4 regions of the Acetobacterium sp. K1/6 genome follow, and region 4 is predicted to be linked to each of the others. Evidence: riboswitches for the same ligand, from Rfam matches in the RefSeq annotation. Region 4 holds a riboswitch; each other region holds the start of a gene.
What was found. Region 4 has a riboswitch for cobalamin ahead of U2P91_RS12640 (nitrogenase iron protein NifH). Riboswitches for the same ligand answer to the same signal wherever they lie in the genome.
Positions count from the first base shown of each region.

Region 1: it holds a riboswitch for cobalamin, as region 4 does, so the genes downstream of both, nikB (nickel ABC transporter permease) here and U2P91_RS12640 (nitrogenase iron protein NifH) in region 4, are expected to answer to the same signal.
Region 2: it holds a riboswitch for cobalamin, as region 4 does, so the genes downstream of both, U2P91_RS03575 (anaerobic ribonucleoside triphosphate reductase) here and U2P91_RS12640 (nitrogenase iron protein NifH) in region 4, are expected to answer to the same signal.
Region 3: it holds a riboswitch for cobalamin, as region 4 does, so the genes downstream of both, U2P91_RS03635 (class I SAM-dependent methyltransferase) here and U2P91_RS12640 (nitrogenase iron protein NifH) in region 4, are expected to answer to the same signal.

Region 1 covers NZ_JAXQGA010000010.1:62,624-67,436, forward strand. The annotation lists gene U2P91_RS10575 (ABC transporter substrate-binding protein) at 1-734, opposite strand, end outside; gene nikC (nickel transporter permease) at 776-1,612, opposite strand; gene nikB (nickel ABC transporter permease) at 1,614-2,552, opposite strand; cobalamin riboswitch at 2,708-2,896, opposite strand; gene U2P91_RS10590 (PTS sugar transporter subunit IIB) at 3,133-3,417, opposite strand; gene rpe (ribulose-phosphate 3-epimerase) at 3,455-4,105, opposite strand; gene U2P91_RS10600 (PTS sugar transporter subunit IIA) at 4,142-4,594, opposite strand; gene gyrA (DNA gyrase subunit A) at 4,594-4,813, opposite strand, start outside.
Region 2 covers NZ_JAXQGA010000003.1:106,696-111,508, reverse strand. The annotation lists gene U2P91_RS03575 (anaerobic ribonucleoside triphosphate reductase) at 1-2,203, opposite strand, end outside; cobalamin riboswitch at 2,321-2,500, opposite strand; gene U2P91_RS03570 (MarR family winged helix-turn-helix transcriptional regulator) at 2,796-3,260, shown strand; gene U2P91_RS03565 (FMN-binding protein) at 3,275-3,661, shown strand; gene U2P91_RS03560 (flavodoxin domain-containing protein) at 3,684-4,175, shown strand; gene U2P91_RS03555 (response regulator) at 4,166-4,813, opposite strand, start outside.
Region 3 covers NZ_JAXQGA010000003.1:121,759-126,571, reverse strand. The annotation lists gene U2P91_RS03645 (ABC transporter ATP-binding protein) at 1-559, opposite strand, end outside; gene U2P91_RS03640 (FecCD family ABC transporter permease) at 556-1,647, opposite strand; gene U2P91_RS03635 (class I SAM-dependent methyltransferase) at 1,650-2,474, opposite strand; cobalamin riboswitch at 2,626-2,804, opposite strand; gene U2P91_RS03630 (flavin reductase family protein) at 2,963-3,454, opposite strand; gene U2P91_RS03625 (MBL fold metallo-hydrolase) at 3,481-4,302, opposite strand; gene U2P91_RS03620 (DUF5320 domain-containing protein) at 4,321-4,530, opposite strand; gene U2P91_RS03615 (ABC transporter ATP-binding protein) at 4,627-4,813, opposite strand, start outside.
Region 4 covers NZ_JAXQGA010000014.1:47,793-52,605, forward strand. The annotation lists gene U2P91_RS12635 (nitrogenase component 1) at 1-1,141, opposite strand, end outside; gene U2P91_RS12640 (nitrogenase iron protein NifH) at 1,138-1,980, opposite strand; cobalamin riboswitch at 2,069-2,249, opposite strand; gene U2P91_RS12645 (LysR family transcriptional regulator) at 2,352-3,293, shown strand; gene U2P91_RS12650 (TIGR04076 family protein) at 3,367-3,615, opposite strand; gene U2P91_RS12655 (iron-containing alcohol dehydrogenase) at 3,628-4,773, opposite strand; gene U2P91_RS12660 (APC family permease) at 4,803-4,813, opposite strand, start outside.

The DNA.
Region 1 (4,813 bases), on a different contig from region 4:
AAGGTTTCCCGACTGTCGGAGGTTAAATTCATTGCCACATCAACCTCTCCTGATTGAAGGGCCATCGCCATCGTATCCGTATCCGTTACAAATTTGACCTGAACCGTATCAATTTTTGGTGTGCCATCCCAATAATTTTTGTTCGCCGTTAAATCGATCGTCGTTTTTTCAACGAAATCTGCGACCACATAGGGACCGGTTCCAATCGGTGCCTTATCAAGATCTGCGGTTTTATCCAGATCAATAATCGACGTATAAGGATCACACAATTCATTAATCAGGGTAGGAAACGGACTGGCCGTTGTGATTGTTATAACATTGCCCGCCACAACATAAGCGGCTTCGCCAAATGCAGCGGCTCGTTTATTGGTACTGCCAACCCGTTTTAAGTTGTTTACAACCATCTCGGCGGTTAACGGGTCGCCGTTAGAAAAGGTGACCTTATCCTTAATGGTAATTTTCCAGGTATTGGTATCCACATTTTCATAAGACTCCGCCAACCACGGCTCTGGTACCAGCTCCATGTCCAATTTAAAGAGGGTCTCTGAAATAGCATAACGGACAGTAAACCAACCCTGCCAATCGACAGCCGGATCAAGCGAGCTCACCGCCTGTGTCTCACCCCAAACCAGATGTTTTTCTCCCGAGCTTCCGGTTTCACTGTTTCCACACCCTGCTAAAACAGCAACCATTAATATCAATGACAACAACATGATCAATACTTTTCTTTTCATATTCACTCCTTTTTATTTTTATTTAAAACCAGTAGCTGGTTTTAGATCGTTTGTTGTTTGGGTTCTAATAAATCCCGAACTGTATCACCGAGAAGATTAAAAATCATCACCGCTACCAACATAACTACCCCTGGGTAGAGAATAATCCAAGGGGCCGTCTGCATCAGACTACGGCCTTCATTGATCATTGAGCCCCACTCGGCCTGGGGAATCTGCACGCCGATTCCTAGAAAGGACAATCCGGCGATGCCCATCATCATTCCACCAATTTGCAGGGTTGCCGTAACAATTAAGGGTCCTGAAATATTCGGTAACATATGCCGCCACATGATCCGGGAATGACTGTTTCCGGAAATCCTGGCGGCTTGAATATAAACCTCAGACTTTACTACCATGACACTGCCCCGGGCTAATCGTGCATACTGGGTCCAGCCGGTCACCGCCAGGGCAATCATGGCATTGATCAGACCACCACCTAAAATACCCGCTACCGCAATGGCCAGAATCATATCCGGAAAAGCCAACAATATATCAACCACACCCATCAGTGCCCGGTCAACCTTTCCGCCATAATATCCGCAAACCACCCCATAGGCCGTTCCAAAGATAAAGGTCCCCATTACTAATGCCAGGGAAGCAAAGATGGAAACCTTGGCACCCATTAACACTCTTGAAAAAACACATCGGCCATAACTATCGGTACCAAAAGGATATTCTGACGAGGGCGGTTGCTTCGCCAATTTTAAATCGGTTAAATTTGGATCATGGGGACACAGCCAGGGTGCTACTAGACTTAAAACGATTAGAATCAGGACAACACCGAAAAGAAAATACAAACGTTTGTGAACGGCATCCATTGGCAGTTTTATTTTTTTCATTTTAGGTTTCCCACCCTTCTTTAACCCGCGGATCTAAAAGATGATAGGATAAATCGGTTAATAAATTAACCACAACATAGATAATTGCCATCCACACCACAAAGCCCTGAATCACGGGATAATCGCGGGCGCCAATGGCATCAACGACCATTTTTCCCAACCCCCGCCAGACAAAGATGGTTTCCACCACTGCTGCGCCGCCTAAAAGCGACCCAATCGATAGACCAATCAGGGTTACTACCGTGATCATTGAATTTCTTAATACATTTTTATACAGGATAACATTTTCCTGAATCCCCCGGGAGCGGGCTCCCATCACGTAATCTTTATTTAGTTCTTCCAGAACGGCAGCGCGAATCTGACGAATATATTTTGAAATCATCACCGTCGATAGTGCAATGGTGGGCAAAATCAAGCCTCGAATCGATCCTGTTGCTAACACTGGCAACCAGTTTAATTGCATGGCAAAAACATAAATCAGAACCAATGCCAGAAAAAAGTTGGGAATTGAGGTGCCCACAAAGGTAAAAAAACGAATGCTATAATCAACCCATTGATTTTGCCGGATAGCTGCTAAAATCCCCAGCGGAATGGCAATTAAAAGCGTTAAGAGCATCGAACTGACGGCCAGAATAATGGTTGAGGGCATTGCCGTTACTATTTTTTGACTAACTGGTACATTATCAACATAAGAGACCCCCATATCACCTGTTAAAAGATTTAAAAGCCAGCTCAGGTATTGTTCCAGAAAGGGTTTGTTTAATCCCATCTCTTCTCTTGTTTCATCAAGGATCTCCTGGCTGACTGCGGTTCCCTGAGCTGAGAGTTTCATTTCAGCGGGGTCACTAGGCGCAAGATACATTAATGCAAAGGTGATAAAACTAACACCAAGCAGTATTGGAATTAACTGCACGAACCGCTTCCTAATATATTTTCCCACGCATTCACTCCTTGATTTTTATTTTGTTAGTATATTCTAACTCTATACATCATGTCAATTGATTTTTCCTTGAGCCCATAAAAAAACTCACTATCCATAAAAGACAGTGAGTTTGTATTTTTCACAGCACAAAATCATCCTCTATCTTCCGTAGAGTATTAAGACAATAAACAGGCAGGTCTTCTGGCTCAAGTTTCAATACATCACATCCTGCCTATTTGTGGCATTTCTGGTGTGACTTTTCTCTTACAGCGGCGGGACCGCGTGGGATTTACACCCAACTTCCCTTTTCACCAGCTTATCAATTTTTAATGACAGCTGACACCTGGTTAATATTTAATTATTTTTGGGTAATATATATCAGAACAAAACAAATGTCAAGACTCTGTTTTAACTTACACCTCTGCTGTCATTCTGAAAAGCTAGGTAAACAACTAAAATTTTTGTAAAAAAAACCACGAAAATTAATAAACTTAACCTTCATGGCCTTTCTATTGATCTTAAATCAATATTTGTTATCCTCTAGTTTTTAGATCCAACCTAAATAAATTATACGTTAAATTATTATTAATTGTCAATTCTATTTTTTTAATATCTCAATCAACTGGTCAATGGTACTTTGTAAATTAATCCCGGTTAAAAAAGCGCGGCCATTAATCACCGGAATATCAATGTCCCCTTCCAGTTGACAGGTACAGACAATCGCATCGGGATGTAATTCTTGATACTTTTTAAAGGCATCTACCGCTTTGGCTTGAACAGTTTGACAGGCAATCCCATTTTCCAGCGCAATCTGTTCAATCTTTTTGGCAACTACAGTCGAGGTTGCCAGGGCAGTTCCACACGCAACTAAAACAAGTTTCATCGTTAATTCCCTCTTTCAATAATTAGAATTTTAGAATTTATCCCTTGATGATTTTTTTGAACTGTCCTAAATTTTCTTTCATATCGCCTTTAAATAAGCAGGATCCGGAAACAATGACATTGGCCCCAGCTTCCACTACTTCTTTTAGGGTGTTAAAATTAATTCCCCCATCAACCTGAAGATCAATATTTCGATTACCAATCATTTGGCGACAGGCGCTTATTTTTTCGGTGCTTTCTGGAATATAGCTTTGTCCGCCAAAACCGGGATAGACACACATAATCAGGATCATGCTAATGTGATCAAGATACGGCTTTATCACCTCCAGAGAAGTATCCGGAGAAACCACCAGTCCGGGTCTGACTCCTTTTTTTACAATGGCGTCAATACAGTCCTTAATCTCCCCATCCGACTCCACATGAACGGTAATGATATCCGCTCCGGCATCAGCAAACCGATCGATATATTTTAGCGGCTCGCTAATCATGAGGTGAACATCAAAGGGGATCTTTATGGTCTTTCGCAGGCTCGCCACCTGATCCGGACCGATGGTAATATTGGGCACAAAATGTCCATCCATAATATCCACATGGAGATAATCGGCGCCATTTTTTTCAACTTCTTTTAGATCCCGTTCCAGATTAGAAAAATCTGCACTGAGCATCGAGGGTGCTATTTTAATATTCATTGATATCTACTTTCCTTTTGAAATGCTGTAACCGGATTATAAAAAGGTCTTAATAAGATTGTAAATGATTTGCGGCTCTTTTGCATCTTTTATTTTTTGTAACATTTTTTCATTTTGAATAATGGTAATGATCGTCTGTAAGATCTTTAGTTGTTTTTCAGGATTATTAATGGCCAGTAAAAAAATTATCTGGACCGAAATACTTTCCCTGGGATTCCCCATGCCAGCAAAAACAATGGTGTTTTTTAACGTCACAATGGAGATACTTTCTTTTAATACATATTTCGCTTCAGTATGGGGCAACGCCACCCCTATTTTTGTGGGTAAGCCGGTCGGAAAGGTTCTTTCTCTTTCCACGACCGCTTCAACAAAATCTTCAGTAACACACCCCTGCGAAAGCAGCGGTGTGGCTGCTAACGCAATGGCATCAAACTGATCCTTGACCGTACAATTGACTTGAATGCGATCGATATGGATTAACGAGTCCATTATTGTTTTTCAGTGGTATCAACGAGTGTCATCTGATTTTCGCCGTCATCGTCGTCGAGATCATCCACTGGATCCTCCTTATAAACTTTAGAAATGGTGGCAATGGATTCTTCCGGTTTTAATTTCATCAGACGAACACCCTGGGTATTGCGGCCAACGGCGGTAATATCATTACCGCCAAGCTTAATGACAACGCCCTGATTATTGATCATCATAATT
Region 2 (4,813 bases), on a different contig from region 4:
CTCCTTCTGACCGACCGCAACTCGGGCAAACATCCCCGATAATTCCAGTATAGCCGCAAACCGGATCCCGGTCCACCGGATGGTTAATGGAACCATAGCCAATACCGGCTTCCTTCATCGCTCGGACCACCTTTTCAAAGGCCTCCAGATTGTCCATCGGGTCGCCATCCATTTCCACATAGGTAATGTGCCCAGCATTGGTAAGCTCATGATAAGGTGCTTCCAGTCTGATTTTGTCGTAAGCACTGGTTCCATAGTAAACCGGGATGTGGAAAGAGTTGGTGTAGTATTCCCGGTCGGTTACACCCGGGATATCGCCAAAAATAGTTTTATCCAGCTTGACAAATCGTCCGGCGGTACCTTCTGCCGGCGTGCCCAGCAGGGTAAAGTTCATCTGATAGTGCTGGCTGGTTTCATCCATTCGCTTTCGCATGTGGCCCACAATTGCCAGCCCCAGTTCCTGGACTTCTTGCGCTTGCCCATGGTGCTTTCCGGTTAAAACGACAAGGCATTCCGCCAGGCCAATAAAGCCCATACTCAGGGTCCCATGTTTGAGCACTTCCCGGATTTCCATCTCTTCAGTAAGATCATCGGAATCAATCCAAACCCCCTGTCCCATCAAAAAGGGAAAATTTTTGACCTTTTTATGGGCCTGAATTTCAAATCGTTCCAGTAATTGATCAATAACCAAATCAATTTTTTTATCCAGCTCAATAAAAAACAGTTCTTTGTCTCCTTGACTATTTAAGGCAATACGGGGCAGATTAATGGTGGTGAAGCTCAGGTTCCCGCGGCCATAGGTGATTTCCCGATTGGTATCATGGACATTTCCAATCACCCGGGTGCGGCAGCCCATATAGGCTATTTCTGTTTCCGGTTGACCTTCTTTGTAATACTTCAGGTTGTAGGGTGCATCCAGAAAGGAGAAATTGGGAAACAATCGCTTGGCACTAACCCGGCAGGCCAATTTGAACAAATCATAATTGGGGTCCCAGGGATTATAGTTCACCCCTTCTTTGACCTTAAAAATATGAATTGGAAAGATCGGCGTCTCCCCATTGCCCAGACCAGCCTCAGTAGCCAGCAACAGGTTTTTTACCACCAACCGCCCTTCGGTAGAACTATCCATACCATAATTAATGGAACTAAAGGGGATTTGGGCACCGGCTCGGCTGTGCATCGTGTTCAGGTTATGGACAAACGCTTCCATTGACTGATAGACACTACGGTCGATTTCCCGCTCGGCATTTTCCATTGCAAAGCCCTGCACCCGGTTAATGACATTGGCGTCAACAATCCATTGGGCCAGGCTCCGGGCTTCTGCTTCTTGATAACCTTTGGGTTGATTTAATTCGGGTCTTAACCCCAGTTTCTTTTCGATGTCCGCGCCGATGGCTTTAACCTTTGCTAAGGCATTCTTTGTCTCCGTTAATAAGGTTAAGGCCTTGGCAAGGTTCTCCTGATAAAGCCGGACAAAGGTTTTTTTTACCCCCGGAACCATGGCATAGTCAAAATTGGGAATGCTCTGTCCGCCATGCTGATCATTCTGGTTCGACTGGATGGCAATGCAGGCCAGAGCCGAATAGCTTTGAATATCATTGGGTTCGCGCAGATGTCCATGGCCAGTAGAAAAGCCATTTTTAAACAGCTTTTCCAAATCAATCTGAGTGCAGGTCGTCGTCAGGGTTAGAAAGTCCATATCATGAATGTGGATTTCACCGGCTTTATGAGCGGCTGAATGCTCTGGATTCAAGACAAACATTTCATAAAACTGCTTGGCGCCCTCTGACCCGTACTTCAGCATCGTGCCCATAGCGGTGTCCCCGTCAATATTGGCATTTTCTCGTTTTACATCATTATCCTTAGCGTCCTTGAAGGTCAGGTCTTCATATATTTTCATCAGCCGGGTATCCATCTCCCGAATTCGGGTTCGTTCAGCCCGGTATAGAATATACTCCTTGGCCGTTTTGGCGTGTCCGGTTTCAATCAGGATTTTTTCCACCGCATCCTGAATTTCTTCCACTGTTGGCGCATTCGTATTCATTTCCTGCTCAATATAAATGGTAACCCGCTCGGCCAGATCCATGGCCGTCTGATAATTCTGGCCGCCGATTTCACTGGCTGCCTTGAAAATAGCGTTGGCAATTTTTTCAATGTTAAACGGGGCTTCTCGTCCGTCTCTTTTTCTAATTTTTGTAATCATTCTGGTCGTTTCCTTCTTTCCTGCTAGTCTTTTAGGTGTTTTAGGCATGCAAAAACCCCTCAACGGCGTGGTCAAGAGGCATAATGATACATTGAACACCCTCTATCACGCGTAGAGTCTGGTGCATTTAATAACGGCGGGTAATCTGACTCCGGTTTGAACGTTCAGAAACAAACAGCTTAACCTGTTTATTTTCTTTTAACATCTCACCATTACAGCGGCGGGACCGTGCAGGATTCACACCTGCTTCCCCCAAACTGCACCTGTTGGCACAGCACCATTATCTCCTTATTTTGTTGTTTGTATTTTATCACATACAAGATGTAGTGTCAAACTGATTTATAATGCAAACGTTAATCACTATTTCAATCAAGTAACATCATCCCTATCGTGAACTTTTTCGCTTGTTTATGATAACATAAATTTAAAAATTTCTACCGTTAAATTTTTTGCAAACCCTTTCAAATTTTGCTAGTCTTAACTTTCTTCAGAAATATATATATTCGGCTGATAAGTATTGACAGACAAAAATAGGTAAGGTATTATCTATTAAGGTAAGGTCTTACCTTAATAGAAGCGAGGAGGTTATATTTTGGACCATATCGACTCAATGACCGATCAAAAATTTATCTTTGGCAGTGTTCAAGTCGTTGCCAACCAGATGACCACCCAACTGGAGCGGGAACTAAGAGAATACAATCTAACAACCAAGCAGTGGCTGCTCACGATTGTCGTTGCGAATACCTTTGATCATAACCCCACCATCAAAGAAGTCGCCAAAGGAATGGGCAGTTCTCATCAGAACGTCAAGCAGGTAGCTCTGAAGTTAGAACAAAAAGGCTTCATTGTTATGGAAAAAGACCCTCAAGATGCCCGAATCACCCGGATCAAACTAACCGACGCCGTCGATTCTTTCGGTAACGAAAGTCAGGCGAAAGCAGTGATTTTTACTGAAAAATTATTTAACGGCATCTCGGCAGAGGAGCTGGCCATGACTCGGTCAACCCTTGCAAAGATACTGACAAACCTGGAAAAGATGGATCAAGAATCAAGATAACAGGAGGAAAATACGTGAAAAAAGCAATGATTATTATTCTCAGTATTCTGGGCGTATTGGTACTAGTAGGTGCCGGCGGATTTTTTTATCTCACCAGCGGCCTGGAATCCGGGGAAAACCTGGCAATCAATCCGGTGGATCTACAAAAAATTGAAGATGGCACCTATGCCGGTGTTTACGAATCTGGACGTTGGACCAATGAGGTTGCCGTCAGTGTGGCCAATCATCAGATTACATCAATTGATGTGGTCAAAGCCGTCACCATGGAATCTCCAGATGTGACCAGTACGATTATCAACCAAGTCATTAAAATACAAAATACCACTGTCGATACAGTCAGCGGTGCCACGGTTACCAGCAAAGCCTATCTCAAATCCATTGAAAATGCCTTAACTCAATAAGATGCAAAGAAAGGAAATGCCCATGAAAACCATGATACTTTATGCCAGTAAATATGGCTTTACCGCGGACTGCGTCGCAGAACTAAAAAAGAACTTAAACGGAGAAACCCGACTCGTCAATATCAATTCCGATAAAATTCCCGCTCTGGACGACTACGATACAGTCTTAATCGGCGGTTCTATTTACATTGGACAGATTGACAAGAAAATAAAAAAATACTGTCTTTCACATTTAGATGAACTGAAAAACAAAAATCTGGGCTTTTTTATCTCCTGTGGTTCGGCTGAAACAATTGATACTTATTTTAAAGACTCTTTTCCCGACATTCTGCTCGAAAAAGCCCTTACTCTCGATAATTTTGGTGGCGAAATGAGACCGGATAAAATGAAGTTTTTTCATAAGTTCGTGTCAAACATGGTCGAGAAGTCTGGCCAAAAGGATAACACGTCTCCGATGAAGCCGTTGCCCGAAAGCATTCTTCGGATGGCAAATACGATCAATACTCATTCCTGACCGCCACTATCTTCAGCTGGCTCGATTGTATCCAGCAGTAGCTTCATAGCCGCAACAAACTGAGGATAGAAATTGATGATTTCTTTTTCTGCCCCGCTTTCAAGTGCTTTCTGGAAGTCTTTGGCGATTTCAAACAGTTGTTTGGCACCAATGCTTCCAGAACTGCTTTTAACCTTATGAACGATCTGGGCTGCCTCCTGAAAGCTTTCAGCTTTGATGGCAAAATCCAGATTTTCTATCACTTCCTGATTTTCATTGAAATAGGCTTTTAAAACACGCTCATAAAGTACCGCGTTATCTCCCATGTATCGGAGTCCTTCTTCCCGGTCAAGCACCGGGGCATCCGCCACTTTTCGGCTGTTTTGTTCGATGCTCTGGCTGTTAGCTTCTTTAATTCTGTTTTCTTTGCCCTTTGTTTCAGCGCTTGCAATTTTTCGGATGGTTTCCACAAATTTTTCAGGATTAAAGGGTTTACTGATATAGTGATGAATACCATAAGATTCGCATTTTTCCTTAACCCCCTCAATCACATCAGCCGTCATGGCCACAATCGGAATCTCAACCGAAAGTTCCCTGATTTGCTGGGCTGCTTCATAACCGTTAAGTACTGGCATATGCAGATCCATTAGAATTAAATC
Region 3 (4,813 bases), on a different contig from region 4:
TATTTTTAAGGTAGGCAATTTCTTTGATCAATTGAAGCACCTCCAATTGATTTTTTAGATCCAGGCTGCTCGTTGGCTCATCCAGCATTAGCACATCAGTTTCCTGGGCTAATGCCCGACCAATTAACACCTTCTGATATTCGCCGCCGCTTAACTCATCGACATTTTTTAATGCAAATTTTTCCAAATTTAACATCTTGATGGTCTCATTGACAATATTTAAATCATTCTTCCCCACATCCCATTTGATATAAGGTTTTCTACCAATCAGAATCGAATCAAAAACTGTCGTGGTTGTACTTTGATTACTCTGAGAAACATAAGCCACTCTCTGGGCCAGCTCACTCTGCTTAAACGCTTTAATATTTTCCTGATCAATTAAGACACTCCCGCCCTGGGGCTTCAAGATTTTGTTAATACACTTAAGCAAAGTCGATTTCCCGGCGCCATTTGTTCCCAGTATCGCCAAACATTCCCCGCGCTTCATGGAAAAAGAGATCCCTTTTAAGACGTTTTGGCAAGGATAATCAAAAGCCAATCCTTCAACTTGTAAATTCAACGACGTTTACCTCCTTTAAGTAAGAGATACAAAAACAGGGGTGCCCCTAAAAATGATGTCACTGCTCCCACCGGCAATATAATGGGGGAAATAATCGTTCGGGCAAAGGTATCCGAGACCAGCAACAAAAGCGCCCCCATTAAGGCAGAAATGGGAATCAAAAAGCGATGATCCCCGCCGATGATCCGCCTGACCATCTGTGGTGCCACCAAACCGATAAACCCAATCACACCAAGAAATGATACCGTCACTGCGGTAATCATCGATGATACCAGCATGCCGCCAAATCGGGTTTGCTCGACATTAACCCCCAAACTCTTAGCGGCATCGGCACCATTGTCCAGTGCATTATAATCCCAACGCTTCATCATAAAGTAGATCATCGCAAGACCCACCACCGCAGCCAAAATATAAACCTCTGTCCAGCCAGCCCGACCCAGGTCCCCAAAGGTCCAGAAGATAGCGGCAGCAATCTGCACTGATTCAGCAAAATACTGAATCAAGGTAGTGCCTGCTCCAAAAAGAGAGCTCAGTGCCACCCCTGCCAGAACAATAGACTCCGGCGAAAAACTGCGCATTCGGGACAGCAGCAAAATTATCATGGTCGCTCCCATGGAAAAAGCAAAGGCAAAAATCGTTACCAGATAAGGATTGTTGACAATAATCGGCTGCGCTGCCGAGCTTTGCACCGTCCCAGCACCCAATACAATAATAGCGATATTGGCACCAAAGGCAGCTGCACTGGAAATCCCCAAGGTAGAAGGCGATGCTAACGGATTTCTTAAATTATTTTGCATCACACATCCGGCCACTGCCAAACCTGCACCGGCAATAACCGCGGCCAAAACTCGGGGCAGACGAATCCGCCATACCACTACACTAGAGATTTCGGTACCAATGCTCATCAGGGTTTTGACAATGTCGGTGGGGTCCAATTCCATGGCCCCACTATTCATGGCAAAAATGGCTACCACCAGCAACAAAGCGCAAAGAATGAGAATCAACACGGTTTTTTTGCCCGTGAATTTCTGGTATAATTCCAGGCTGTCGCCCTCCACCTCAATCACGGCACTTGGTTTTTTTAGCATCTTTATCTCCCGTCTATTTGAGCAGACAGAACAGACCACAGCAATTGACCGTTTTTGGAATAGTTTATATCTTCAATCTGTCCGTCTTTGCTTTTATTCTTAAGATAATCCCGAATCGTCTGTTTTGTCTCTTCATCGGTAGCCCTTAACATATGGGCATAATAATTGGTTGCTTTTTCCAGCTCCCAAATCTTTGTCCGTTGATTCTCACTATGTTGAAACTCCGAAAAAAAGCCCATATCCCATAATATATTAAAGGCGTAATATAAGGTATTCCGGTAGTCAGCGGTGCGGTTTTCTTTATTCAGTGCCACTCGTAGTTCATTTCCAATTTTATCTTCTTTGATCAGGTGTCCACTCATAAAACAATAGCCTTTGGAGGCCTGATTCATTTTTTTTAATTCCTCGGGGCCGCTAATAGCTGGGCTCATAGAAGCAAAAACGAGATCAAAATAGCCTTCCCACCCTTCTGCGGCCAAATCCGCCTTTTCCCAGGGCATAACCTTAAACGTAAAAAAATCAGCCTTTACACTGGCAGCATTTTCCTTTGTAAAATCAATCATATTAGGGGAAATATCAATCCCCACTACTTCACAGCCCATTTTTAAGAATTCTTTGGAATAGCGCCCAGCACCACATCCGATATCCAGTACTCTCGCTCCCGGGAAAATAGCATCCTTGCTTTTTAAAAGCGACAGTACCGGATCATCAGCCATTTCCCTCTTTCCCATCTCATTAAACTCCGAAGCCCGATCATCCCAAAACTGCTGGGTTTCATTTAGATCCGTCTTTTTTTTGTTGTCAACCCATTTTTCCTCAAAAGTCATCGCTTCTCCTCTTTTCTTTTTTCATTATTTTAAACGCTTTTAATTTCTTTAATCGCTTACCCTGGGCAAATAAAAAAAGAGCTTCTTTTATTAATAAAAGAAACCCTTCCCATCTCAAGGTATTCTAAATCATGCGGCCAATCATCCCCTGGCATATTTTTTAAATCAAGGCAGGTCTCCTGACTAACAGTTCATCCTATTCTCACCTTCCCAGGCTTTAGCCCAGTGGTTTTTTAAGAATTCGTCCCTGTTCACAGTGGTGGGTCCGTGCTTTCTAAGCTTCCCTATTCTCCGATCTTCATGATCGGCACCTTGAATGATAAGTTATTAAATTAAACTCATTTGATAAAATCAACGCCCAAAATTTTTTAGGCTAACGTTTTCAATAAGTTGTCTGTGTTTTTATGTTACAAACCACTAACACGTTTTTGACATAATACCATTATAATTTTTTTATGTCAACCACAAAACTCTATATTCTGATCTGTTTATAAGAATTTTATCTGTGAAAAATCAATACAGCCATCGTCACTGACCATTTTTGAATCGGCGTGGACATACTCAATTTTTCCGACAAACATTTCGTGAGAACCGGTGACAATTGAGTCTACAATGCTACATTCAATATTAACTGGGCAATCGGCAAGAATCGGAGCATTGACAAATTTAGCTTCTTCTAAATTGACCTTCATCACCGCCAGCTTATCTTCATCGCGTTTGCTGTGGCTACCCAAATATTTAAAGGTTTCTTCATAGGCTTGATCAACCAGATTCACCACAAAACAGCCGGACTCTTTAATCAGATGATACGAATACCGTGAGGGTACAATCCCGACCATGACCATCGGCGGATCATAACTGCAGTTTCCGCAATAGCCCACCGCCAGGGCATTGTTTTCGCCATTTAATCCCCGACAAGATACCAACACCTTAGCCACTGGATTTAAACACGACTTCATATTTCCTTTTACTTTGTTCATCATTTTCTCCTTGTTCTTTTTTATTTTTAAATAATAACCCGGCTACCGGTTGCCAGATAATTAACCTGTTCTCCCAGCATCATTTTTAGGATTTGATAAGGCTCTTTCCCAGTACAATGGCAGGTGTAATAAATTGTCGCAGTTTTTTTGAGTTCGTTACCAATTTCCTCAATCAATTCTTTTGCCTCCGGTTTTTTTCGGGTGCGATTATAAAGATGAAATCCCCCAATGACAACAGTCGGCTGCATATCATAGTTTGATGCCATATGATCAAGAATGTTAACGACTCCCTTATGAGCACAACCTGCCACCAGCACGACCTGATTTCTTTCCCGGATGATCAGGTTCTGTTCATGACAAAAATCATCTGCCATCCGTAGCCCATCTTTTTCCATCAGCAGGTCAGCGTTGGCCGTAGAGCAACAGCGTTCTCCCTGAACATTTGAAAAAATGCACAAAGCATCATCGATGACGAAATCCGCTGCCAAAAAGATAAAGCGCGGATTAGAAAACAGTTCCTGATCCAGACCGATATAGGCCTCCCCGTCTGCTCTTTTAGAATAATGATTTTCAAAGGCTTGACCATTGATATAGATTGCGGCCTTATCATTGATCTTAAGAAATGTTTCTAAACCACCACCATGATCATAATGACCATGACTAATGACCAGGGTATCCACTTCGCAAAGGTCAACCCCCAGTTTTTTTGCATTTTCTGCAAACAGACCGCTGGCACCCACATCAAATAGCAATTTATGGGTTTCGGTTTCAATGTATAAACTCAATCCATGTTCATTTTTGAATTCTTCAGACACCGATGTGTTTTCAGCTAATGTTACAATTTTCATTTAGCCACCCTCAGCCTTTTAGTTTTCACTTTTTTCTGTCTGGCCCTTCGTTTTTTCTAAATCTGCCTGGTCCATCACTGGTGCGTTTCTTTTAATAACTTTATTCAACCTTCGTCCGCAGCCACAGCCTTTTCCAAGCCCATATGCGTTTATTCCCGAGCATCGACCTAGTCCTTTTCCACTGCCGGAACCCCGACCATGTGGTCCTGTTTGATCTCTTCCTGGCATTTTAATGCCTCCTTTTATTGTTGACATATGTTATTTATACTTTTATTATAAGGTTTATCAAACATATGTCAACAATTATTTTAATTTCCCATTACCTTACTCAAACTGCGCCTGATACATCTGCCAATAACTGTCGCCCTTCGCCATCAGTTCTTCGTGGGTTCCCTGTTCCACCACATCACCCTGATCTACTACCAGAATCAAGTCGGCATTCTGGATCGTTGACAACCGATGAGCAATGACAAAACAGGTTTTATCTTTCATCAGATGACGCATGGCCTCC
Region 4 (4,813 bases):
ACATCTCCGCCATCCATTTTGCCAAACTCAGACCGTGTCTGGAAAAAACAAGATTCAGCTCAGCTTCTGCTGCCGTTTTAAAGGAACCCAGACTCTCATAGCCGAGAAAGTTCACCGCATAACCCAGCGACGTCAGGCAGGTTTCAATTTCATCAAAGTGTTGCCTTTTCCCAAACAAAAATGGATTATAGCCAATAATATTGAGCCGTTTTTTTCGGTTTTCAACTTTTTTTAACGTTGCTTTGGCGATTTTTAACAAGGCCTTTGCTACCCCTTCTTCGGCCGTCTGAAAACCGTTGGTATCTATTGCACAGGTCATTTCAAACAGATCACAGGTCTGTAAAAAATGATCATTCATCCCGGTCATAAAGGTAACCGGTGTGCCAATGGATAGAAATAATTTTATATCTTTGGTTTGATGATTCATTTGAAAGCGCTTTGTAATGGCTTCACCGATCTCATTTGTGCAGCCATTAACCGCCTGCAAGTCATTAAATCGGGAAAAAATAAACGGATTGTGATTCAGTTTATCAATGGAACTAGGACAGTTTGCACAGCCGGAGCCCGTCATTAAAAACTGACAAACGGCCTCATCATCGGGGAATAAAGAAAGTACCCCCGTATAATCTGCGGCCAGCGGCGGTAATTCACAAACCGCTGCATTTTTTGATAAAACCAGTGGCCGGGTCTTGACAAAGTCCGCAATTTTTGCTGCAATCTTATCCAAACGTTGGGATGGACTGGTTTTTCGTTTCTCCATGGGACCACGCTTGAAAATCTCGACAGGTATCTGATGGGGATTATCAAGTCCCTCGATCATCGTATCAAAATCGGTTTGGCTGAGCAAATCGGGACATGAAACATAAAGAATAATACCCTGATAGCAGGCTTTTCGTAACGCCGCTTCAACAACGCCTTTAATTTTTTCCAGATAATCCCCAAAGGTATAATCCAATGCACGAATGGGAACGAGTTTGAGCTTGGACAACTGCCCACATTCCAAAGCCCTAAAATATAAAATACGGATACAAGTTGGCGGTCCGACGGCCACGACTAAGGTGTCCGGTATCGCAAAAATTCGTTTTGCCATTTCCATATCACCTAAATTATAGACCGACGTTTCAATGGTGATGCTACTCATCTGCTGATTTCCTGGTTCTTTGCGGAAACAAAATCAAAGAGGGCTTCCATTGCGTCATCATCAAGGGAACGAGAGTCACTGGCAGGAACTTCGCAAAACAGATCCTTCCCCAAGGTCTTAATTACCTGTGAAAGAGGGGCCTGGGGATCGGCCTCAATCATGGTATTTCTTTGATACTCGGCCAGCTTGATCGCCTGGTTTTGTTCAATAGAGGCTATCAGACGACTTTCGGTCATTTTGATAAAATGATCAACCACATCTTTATCGGTTTGGGACGAGTAGCGATTATGAATAAAGCCGCCAAATAGTTTTTGCTTCGGGGTTTCGTAGTGCGTGATGCCCTTTAAAATATTATTGGCAGCGTACAACGACATAAATTCTGATGAGGTCACAATATAAACCGCATCAACACATTGCTTGCGCATGGGGATGGAAAAACCACCACAGACCACATCACCCAGCACATCATAGACAATCAGATCCCAGTCCATCGCAAAGACTTCCAGCTTTTCCAGGGTCTCGATCACCGCCGAAATGCCCATCCCGGCACAACCGACCCCCGGTTCCGGGCCGCCAGCTTCAACGCAAGTAACGCCATAAACTCCTTTATATAAAATATCTGCTTTATTCAGCTGATCTCCTTTTTCCTTGAGTGTTTTCAAGACGGTGGGAATCCGTCGCTTCATCAGAATCCGGGTCGAATCCGATTTCGGGTCACAGCCGATATGGAGAACCTTTTTCCCAGCTTTTGAAAGCGCTGCCGATACATTGGCGGCAATCGTCGATTTACCAATCCCTCCCTTGCCATAAAATGCGATCCGTTTTAGTTTTATCTTCATTTTTCCTCCAATAAAAAAACTCTTCTGAATTATTAGACAGAAGAGTTTATTATAAAAATAAATCCCTCACCCAATAATCCGTTAGGCTTGGTTATCACAAAATATAGAAGCATCCTGGCTTAAGATCATCGCCTGCTGTAACAACTTCCCAGAAATTTCTTTCCAGTGTTGATCAATTTACAGCGGCTCACTTTTACAGTGGCGGTACCGCATCGGACTTTAACCGATTTTCATACTACACTTTGTTATTCAATTAAGTCGTATTATATCACAAGAAAGAGGAGCAAACAATTCAGCGGTTCTTCTAATTTCCAATTGCCAGCTATCAATATTTTTGATAGTATAGGGCTAAACAAACAAGGAGGAAACCAATGATTTCACTACAAAATATGAAATATATGATCGAAATTTCAAGGCATCAATCAATTTCGGCGGCGGCTAAGGCCCTCTATATTTCCCAATCCACTTTATCCACTGCAATCAAAGAAGTCGAACAGAGTCTCGGAATTCTCCTGTTCAAGCGAAACAGCCGTGGGATTGAATTAACTTATGAAGGACAAGATTATCTAAACCATGCCAGAGATATCGTTGAGCAAGCCGACTATCTGGAACGACGTTATCAGCATCAGAAATCGATCCCGATGCGCTTTTCTGTCTCCACCCAGCGACTGCCCTTTTCGACCATGTCTTTTATCAAAATCGTTGATGAAATCGGCTTGGATCGCTATGATATTGCCATTCGGGAATGTCCAACCCATGAGGTCATCCACGACGTGGCCACCCGTCGCAGCGAAATCGGCGTTATGTGCATTAATGATCATTACCTGAATACGATGCAAAAACTTTTAGATACCAGCAATCTCTCCTTTCATATTCTGGGAAAAATTAAATCCTATGTTTTTATAAGAAAACTACATCCCCTCGCTAAGAAAGAATTGCTAACCCTTGATGACTTAAAACCATACCCTTTTGTCACCTATGATCAGGGTGATGACAATCTGCTTCATTTTTCTGAAGAAATTTTATTTAATGAAATCCTGGATAAAAACATTCATGTCATTGACCGTTGCACAAAAATCGCCCTGGTTCGTGGCACTGATTGTTTTAGCATCGGTCCGGATCTGACTAACAGCGATGGCGATAAGATGCACTCAAAACTAAATGAGATTCAGACGATCGAGTTTTGCGAAAGTGATCAAATTTTACACGCAGGTTATATTATGCGCAGGGAACATACCTTAAGTGATATTGGAATACGCTATATTACGACTTTAAAAGCGAAAATCAATGGACTAGAATGCAATTCTTACTGATGCAAAATAACTAAAAAGATCAAAAGGACAGATACTTGATCCCTTTGATCTTTTTTTATACACTTTGAGTTCTTCAGGCTTTTCTAATTCTAAACACCACTTTTTCTCCACAGTCCGGGCATTGGAGCGGCGCATCGGTAATCACACCTTTGCGAGCCGCATAGACAAAGGGAAACACTGCACTGAGTGCCATCATGCAGAAATTTCCACTCTTGTCCTTATCCAGCTGGGGTCCGTCAAAAATGACTTCATCCCCCGCCGAATATATCGGGCAACCCGATTCCTCAACCACCAGTTTTATTTTCTGTTCAATTACTTCCATGTTGTCCTTCCTCTATAACGCCAGTCGATACAGCGCTTCAATCTGTTCCAGGGTTGTACTTCTGGGATTAACCAGAATATTACCACTTTTCATGGCATCTACAGCCATCGCAGGGATCTTATCGACCGTGACGCCCACCTCACCCAGGGTTTTGGGAATCCCCAGTGCACAAGTTAAGCTACGGATCTCATCGACCAAAGTCTGAGACGTAAAATCCTCCCATCCTTCACCGCATTTAATCGCGTCATAAATTTTTTGATAACGTCCGGTATCGGCTAGGGCGTTATATTCCAGCACCGTTGGCAGCAGTATCGCATTGGCAACCCCATGAGGGACATCAAAATAACCGCCCAGGGGATGGGCCATCGCATGGACATTACCCAGCCGCGCCCAGGCAAAGGCGATCCCGGCAAACATGCTACCATAAAGCATATTGGCTGCTGCTTCTGGATTGGTTCGATCTGCCACAAACAAACGGATATTATTACCGATCAATTCCAAGGCTTTTTCAGCCATTGCATCAGAAAAAGGTGAAGCGGCCTTCGATAGATAAGCCTCAATGGCATGAACCAGAGCATCAATTCCGCAGGCTGCCGCCGTTTTTTCCGGGGTTGTCATAACTAAGGTTGGGTCCAGTACTGCATAGGCCGGAATCAGTTCATAACTAAAGACCGTCAGCTTATAATTCCGGGAACGGTCCGTAATCACCGCAAAAGCTGTTACCTCAGAACCGGTGCCAGCAGTGGTGGGAATGGCAATTAGCGGCACAATCGCACCGGGGACCTTGTCAGCCCCCTCATAGGCACCAATGGAGCCACCGAACTTCGCCAGTATCCCCACCGCCTTAGCTACATCCATGGGGGAACCGCCACCCAAAGCAATAATACAGTCTGCCCCACTGTCAACAAACACCTTGGTGGCCTTATCGACGGTTTCTACTGAAGGATTGGCCTCCGTTTGGGTAAAACTGTCAAAAGTTAGCCCGGCCCGCTCTAAAATATCCGTAATCTTCTTAACCACCCCCATCTTATTCAGATGCGGTCCCGAAATCACCATCGCTTTTTTTAATTCCTGCTTATTTAAAAGCTCCGGTAATTTCTCAATACTATTCACCCCGCAGATTATTTCTTGCGGTATTTTAAAACTAAAACTATTCATCTCTTTTCCTTTCATAACTCCCGACAAGACTATTCAGTTA